2 regions of the Streptomyces sp. NPDC002676 genome follow, and region 1 is predicted to be linked to the other one. Evidence: riboswitches for the same ligand, from Rfam matches in the RefSeq annotation. Region 1 holds a riboswitch; the other holds the start of a gene.

Region 1 (3,264 bases):
CTGATGTCGTCGTAGAAGAAGATCAGGTCGCCGGGGCGGGCGTCGGCGAGGGAGACCGTGGTGCCCACGTTGACCTGGTCCCAGGTGGTGCGCGGGAGGCTGACGCCGGCGGCCCGCCAGGCGGCCTGGGTGAGGCCGGAGCAGTCGTAGGAGCCGGGCCCCGTGGCGCCCCACACGTACGGCTTGCCGATCTGCGCGCGGGCGAAGGCGATCGCCTCCGCGGCCTTGGTGTCGTAGGAGCCGGAGGTGGTCGAACCGCCGGAAGAGGTGGATCCGCCGGACGAGCCCGAGGTGTCCGAGGAGCCCGAGGGCGACGGAGACGGCGAAGACGAGGGCGACGGGGTGCTCTGCTGCGCCGCTCGCTGGCGCGCCGCCTGCTGCTTCGCCAGCTCGGCCGCCTTGCGGGCAGCCTCCTCCGCCTTCTGCTTCTCGATCGCCGCCAGGCGCGCCTTCTCCTCGGCCGTCAGCTTGGACAGCAGTTCACGCGCGGTAGCGAGCTTCTTCTGGACGGTGGCCTTCGCCGTCTTCAGGTCGTCCTGCGTCTTGGTCAGCGTCTGGAGGCTCGTCGCGGCCTCCCGGCGCTTCTTCATGGTCGCCGTCTGTTCCGTGACGAAGTCGTCGACCGCGCTCTTCTGACGCGAGGTCAGCCGGTGCATCAGCTGGCTCTGGTCGAAGTAGTCCTGCGGATTGCTCGCGAGCAGGAAGGTGGCCGTGTCCGGCACGGTGGTGCCGGTGCGGTACTGGGCGGCGGCTATGGTGCCCAGTTCCTCGCGGGCCGCGTTGAGGCGTTCCGTGCGCTTCGCGACATCGTCACGGAGGCTGTCGACGCGCACGCGCTCCTTGCCGGCGCGCTCCTTGGCCGCGTCGTACTTCTCGGTCGCCGACTCGGCCTGCCGGTAGAGATCGTCGACCTTCTTCTGTACCTCCTCCACGCTCGGCTTCCCCTTGTCGGCGGCGGGGGAGGCGTTCGCCGACTGGGAGAGTACGGCCACGGAGGTCAGTGCGGCGGTGGCGAGGACGGGGGCGCGGAGGCCTGCTGTACGGGGCCCGACGGGGCGCGGCTTGCGGTGCGACGCCAAGGGAGGCGACTCCTTCCATGCGCCGCCTACCGGGTTAGCTGTCGGGTTCGGGCGGGTGCGTTCGGAAGGGTTGCCCTACGGCCCCCTCCCGGTGGGAGGCGGCCGATTCACCCCAGAGGTCGGTGGGTCCCCGGCTCCGGTCGCCGCGAGGGCGCGCCGGACTCGGCGGGGGCCGCGCGGCCCGGCGAGGTTCGCCGGTGGGGGTCGTACGGCCCGCACGCACGCTAGCCAACTCGTGGGACCTCTGTGAAGGTTGGTGCGTAGTATGTCCGATACATTTTCGTGACCTCGGGGGTGGAGGTGCGGGAAATCACGGCTGGGTCATCGGGCGCTTCCGCAGCGTGAGGGGCGGAAGAGGCCGGGTGGGGCCTGGCGGGGAGCCTCCCGTGGGGGGCGGGTTCTCGGGGCGGCCCACGGTTGTCAGTCCGGCGCCCTAGACTCGGAGAGCGATGAGCAGCCTCTTTGACGACAGCTTCCTGGCGGACCTCCAGCCCCCTCGCGGGCACGAGGAGGAGCCCCCGCCGCCGCCCGAGGACGATCACGCTCCGGAGCCGCTTCCGGACGATCTGTTCGGCGGGAAGTTCGACGTGCCGCCGGACCGGGACCCGTACTACCGCGACGGCGCCCCGCGCCCCGCGATCGACGCCGCGGCCCTGCTGGAGGGGCTGAACGAGAACCAGCGCGCCGCGGTCGTGCATGCCGGCTCCCCGCTGCTCATCGTCGCCGGCGCCGGCTCCGGCAAGACCCGCGTGCTCACCCACCGCATCGCCCACCTGCTCGCCGAGCGGAACGTACACCCGGGCCAGATCCTCGCGATCACCTTCACCAACAAGGCCGCGGGCGAGATGAAGGAGCGCGTCGAGCAGCTCGTCGGCCCGCGCGCGAACGCGATGTGGGTCATGACCTTCCACAGCGCGTGCGTGCGCATCCTGCGCCGCGAGTCGAAGAGGCTCGGCTTCACGTCCTCGTTCTCGATCTACGACGCCGCCGACAGCAAGCGCCTGATGGCCCTGGTCTGCCGCGACCTGGACCTCGACCCCAAGCGCTTCCCGCCCAAGTCCTTCAGCGCCAAGATCAGCAACCTCAAGAACGAGCTGATCGACGAGGAGGACTTCGCCGCGCAGGCCGCCGACGGCTTCGAGAAGACCCTCGCCCAGGCCTACGCGCTGTACCAGTCGCGGCTGCGCGAGGCGAACGCGCTCGACTTCGACGACCTGATCATGACGACGGTCAACCTGCTGCGCGCCTTCCCGGACGTCGCCGAGCACTACCGCCGCCGCTTCCGGCACGTCCTCGTGGACGAGTACCAGGACACCAACCACGCCCAGTACGCGCTCGTGCGCGAGCTGGTCGGTACGGGCGACCGCGCCTCCGAAGACGTCGACGTCCCCCTGAGCGAGCACGAGCTGCCGCCCGCCGAACTGTGCGTCGTGGGTGACGCGGACCAGTCGATCTACGCCTTCCGGGGCGCGACCATCCGCAACATCCTCCAGTTCGAGGAGGACTACTCGAACGCGACGACGATCCTGCTGGAGCAGAACTACCGCTCCACGCAGACCATCCTGTCCGCCGCCAACGCGGTCATCGAGCGCAACGAGTCCCGCCGCCCGAAGAACCTGTGGACCAACGCCGGCCAGGGCGCGCGCATCACCGGCTACGTCGCCGACACCGAGCACGACGAGGCCCAGTTCGTCTCCGACGAGATAGACCGCCTCACGGACGCGGGCGAGGCGAAGGCCGGGGACGTCGCCGTCTTCTACCGCACGAACGCCCAGTCCCGTGTCTTCGAAGAGGTCTTCATCCGCGTCGGCCTGCCCTACAAGGTCGTCGGCGGCGTCCGATTCTACGAGCGCAAGGAGGTCCGGGACGTCCTGGCCTACCTGCGCGTCCTCGCCAACCCCGAGGACTCGGTGCCGCTGCGCCGCATCCTCAACGTGCCCAAGCGGGGCATCGGCGAGCGCGCCGAGGCGATGGTCGACGCCCTCGCCCAGCGCGAGAAGATCAGCTTCCCGCAGGCCCTGAAGCGGGTGGACGAGGCGTACGGCATGGCCGCGCGCTCCACCAACGCGGTCAAGCGGTTCAACACGCTGATGGAGGACCTCCGCACGATCGTGGAGTCCGGCGCCGGACCGGCGACCGTCCTGGAGGCGGTGCTCGAACGCACCGGCTACCTGGCCGAGTTGCA
Region 2 (3,264 bases), on a different contig from region 1:
AGCGCGAGTGGCTGGACCGGCTCGGCACGGTCGCCGGCCGCGCCGACGAACTGTGCCGGTACGCCGTCCTGTTCGGCGACCCGCAGCTCGCCCTCACCGCCGTCCAGCGCGTCCTGGCGGTGACCCCGGAGGAGGTCAAGGAGGTCGCCCAGGCCCGCCTGCGCCCCGAAAACCGCGCGGTCCTCGTCTACGAGCCGCTGTCCGCCGAGTCGGCCCAGCACACCGAGGAGGCCGGGCGCGGCGAGGACCCGGAGCAGGAAGCGACCGTAGAGGCCGGCAACGAGAACGACGAGGAGACGGCCAAGTGACCGAGCTCGCCACGATGGACTTCCACCCCCAGCCGCAGGCCGGCGAGGCCAAGCCCTGGGCGTTCCCGGCCCCCGAGCGCGGCACGCTGGACAACGGCCTGACCGTGCTGCGCTGCCACCGCCCCGGCCAGCAGGTCGTCGCCGTCGAGGTGCTGCTGGACGCGCCGCTGGACGCCGAGCCGACCGGCCTGGACGGCGTCGCCACGATCATGGCGCGGGCCTTCTCCGAGGGCACCGACAAGCACTCCGCCGAGGAGTTCGCCGCCGAGCTGGAGCGGGCCGGCGCCACGCTGGACGCGCACGCCGACCACCCCGGCGTCCGGCTCAGCCTGGAGGTCCCGGCCTCCCGCCTGGCCAAGGGCCTCGGCCTGCTCGCCGACGCCATGCGCGCGCCCGCCTTCGCCGAGAGCGAGGTCGAGCGGCTGGTCCGCAACCGCCTGGACGAGATCCCGCACGAGCTGGCCAGCCCCGCCCGCCGGGCCGCCAAGGAACTCTCCAAGGAGCTGTTCCCGGCCACCTCGCGCATGTCCCGCCCGCGCCAGGGCACCGAGGAGACGGTCGAGAAGATCGACGCGGCGGCCGTCCGCGCCTACTACGACCGCCATGTGCGCCCCGCCACGGCCACCGTGGTCGTGGTCGGCGACCTCACCGGCACGGACCTGGACGAGCTGCTCGGCGACACCCTGGGCGCCTGGACGGGCACCCCGGGCAGCCCGCGGCCCGTGCCGCCGGTCAGCGCCGACGACACCGGGCGCGTGGTCATCGTGGACCGGCCCGGTGCCGTGCAGACGCAGCTGCTCATCGGCCGGATCGGCCCCGACCGGCACGACCGCGTGTGGCCCGCCCAGGTGCTCGGCACCTACTGCCTCGGCGGCACCCTCACCTCCCGCCTGGACCGTGTCCTGCGCGAGGAGAAGGGCTACACCTACGGCGTGCGCTCCTTCGGGCAGGTGCTGCGCTCCGCCCCGGACGGCACGGGCGCCTCGATGCTCGCCATCAGCGGCTCCGTGGACACCCCGAACACCGGCCCCGCGCTCGAGGACCTGTGGACGGTGCTGCGTACGCTCGCGGCGGAGGGCCTGACCGACGCCGAGCGGGACGTCGCCGTGCAGAACCTCGTCGGGGTCGCGCCGCTGAAGTACGAGACCGCGGCGGCCGTCGCGGGCACCCTGGCCGACCAGGTCGAGCAGCACCTGCCCGACGACTTCCAGGCCGCGCTCTACCGGCAGCTCGCCGCCACCGGCACCGTGGAGGCCACGGCGGCGGTCGTGAACGCCTTCCCGGTGGACCGTCTGGTGACCGTCCTTGTCGGTGACGCGGCCCAGATCAAGGAGCCGGTCGAGGCGCTCGGCATCGGCGAAGTCACGGTCGTGGCGGCCGAGTAGAGCCCGAGCGCACGCACGCGCGAGTGGGGCCCGGCGACTTACGGGTCGTCAGGGCCCCACGCCTGTGCACCGGCTGTTCCCCAGCCGCTCCCCAGATGTCCGAATTGGGGCGGAGGTTGCCTGTCTGGCCTGTGGGATGCGCTACAAAACTCCGGATCCGTTTGGGCGGGGAAAGCCACCCCCCGTAGCGTCGTGCGGGCTGTTCGTCAGGCAGTGCGCCGCACCCGCGGCACCGGACAGTCATCGCCGAGTCCCCGTACGGCGCGAGCCAGGGGAGCCGGGGACCCACACGTCCCCTGGGGTGAATCGGACTCCCGCGCGTGCGCGAGGGGGTCCGTAGGAGACCTTCCTGCTCCGAACCCGTCAGCTAACCCGGTAGGCGAGAGGGAAGGAAAGGACCAGCCACTTCATGGCGTTCATGTGCGCCACCGGGAAGCACCGCAAGCCCGGCCGGGTCAAGCGCACCACCGCTCAGGCGGCCGGCGTCGCGGCCCTGACCACCGGCGTCATCGGCACCCTCGCGGCCACCCCGTCGCTCGCCGCCGAGAACTCCGTCGAGCAGACCGGCCTCACCCCGGTCATCACCGTGAGCGACGAGATCGCCGAGCAGATCGACGCACAGGCCACCGCGCAGCAGCAGGCCGCCGAGCGGAAGGCGGCCGAGCAGGCCGCGGCCAAGGCCGCCGCCGAGCGGGCGAAGGAGGAGCGCGAGGCCAAGGCGCGCGCCGCCCGCGCGGCTGAGCGCAAGCGCCTGAACGCCTTCGTCGCGCCGATCGCCGACTCGTACGTCTCCACGGGCTACCGCGCCAGCAGCTCCCTGTGGTCCTCCGGCTCCCACACCGGCATCGACTTCCACGCGGCCAGCGGCACCCCGGTGCACGCGGTCGGCCTCGGTACCGTCGTCTCCACGGGCTGGGGCGGCGCGTACGGCAACCAGATAGTGATCCGGATGGCCGACGGCATGTACACCCAGTACGGCCATCTGTCGTCCATCGGCGTCACCGTGGGCCAGCAGGTCGTCCCGGGCCAGCAGATCGGCCTGTCCGGAGCGACCGGCAACGTCACCGGCCCGCACCTCCACTTCGAGGCCCGCACGACCCCGGAGTACGGCTCCGACGTCGACCCCGTCGCCTACCTCCGCCAGCACGGCCTGAGCGTCTGACACGCACCCCGAAGCGGCACTCGCGACGAAGCCCCGGTTCACCGAGCCGGGGCTTCGTCGTTTTTCGCGGCGTCCGCGGTGCCCGCTGACCAAAAAATATCCATGGATTCTGGGCCGCCGTCGGAAATTCCCGCACATTGCAATAGAGTCACGGAACACGCGTCCGTTGTCGACGTTTCACGGGGATTAAGGCGGAGGTCGGTCATGCGTATTCCGGCACACTCGGTGTGCACGGCGATCCGGGACGACATCGTGGCCGGTGTCCACGAGCGCGGCAGCCGCCTCACCGAGGAAGTCCTGGCCCGCCGCTACGGCGTCTCGCGCGTCCCCGTCCGCGAGGCCCTGCGCACCCTGGAGGCCGAGGGCTTCGTGGTGACCCGTCGGCACGCGGGCGCGTGCGTCGCCGAGC

Evidence for each region. Region 1 has a riboswitch for cyclic di-AMP ahead of ACWD3E_RS24075 (NlpC/P60 family protein). Riboswitches for the same ligand answer to the same signal wherever they lie in the genome.
Region 2: another riboswitch for cyclic di-AMP. It lies ahead of ACWD3E_RS29710 (M23 family metallopeptidase); the one in region 1 lies ahead of ACWD3E_RS24075 (NlpC/P60 family protein).

Annotation. Positions count from the first base shown of each region.
Region 1 is NZ_JBSFVT010000008.1:276,113-279,376, reverse strand. Features, by position in the region: gene ACWD3E_RS24075 (NlpC/P60 family protein) at 1-1,079, opposite strand, end outside; cyclic di-AMP (ydaO/yuaA leader) riboswitch at 1,088-1,243, opposite strand; gene pcrA (DNA helicase PcrA) at 1,529-3,264, shown strand, end outside.
Region 2 is NZ_JBSFVT010000013.1:118,585-121,848, forward strand. Features, by position in the region: gene ACWD3E_RS29700 (M16 family metallopeptidase) at 1-308, shown strand, start outside; gene ACWD3E_RS29705 (M16 family metallopeptidase) at 305-1,693, shown strand; cyclic di-AMP (ydaO/yuaA leader) riboswitch at 1,928-2,090, shown strand; gene ACWD3E_RS29710 (M23 family metallopeptidase) at 2,103-2,855, shown strand; gene ACWD3E_RS29715 (GntR family transcriptional regulator) at 3,060-3,264, shown strand, end outside.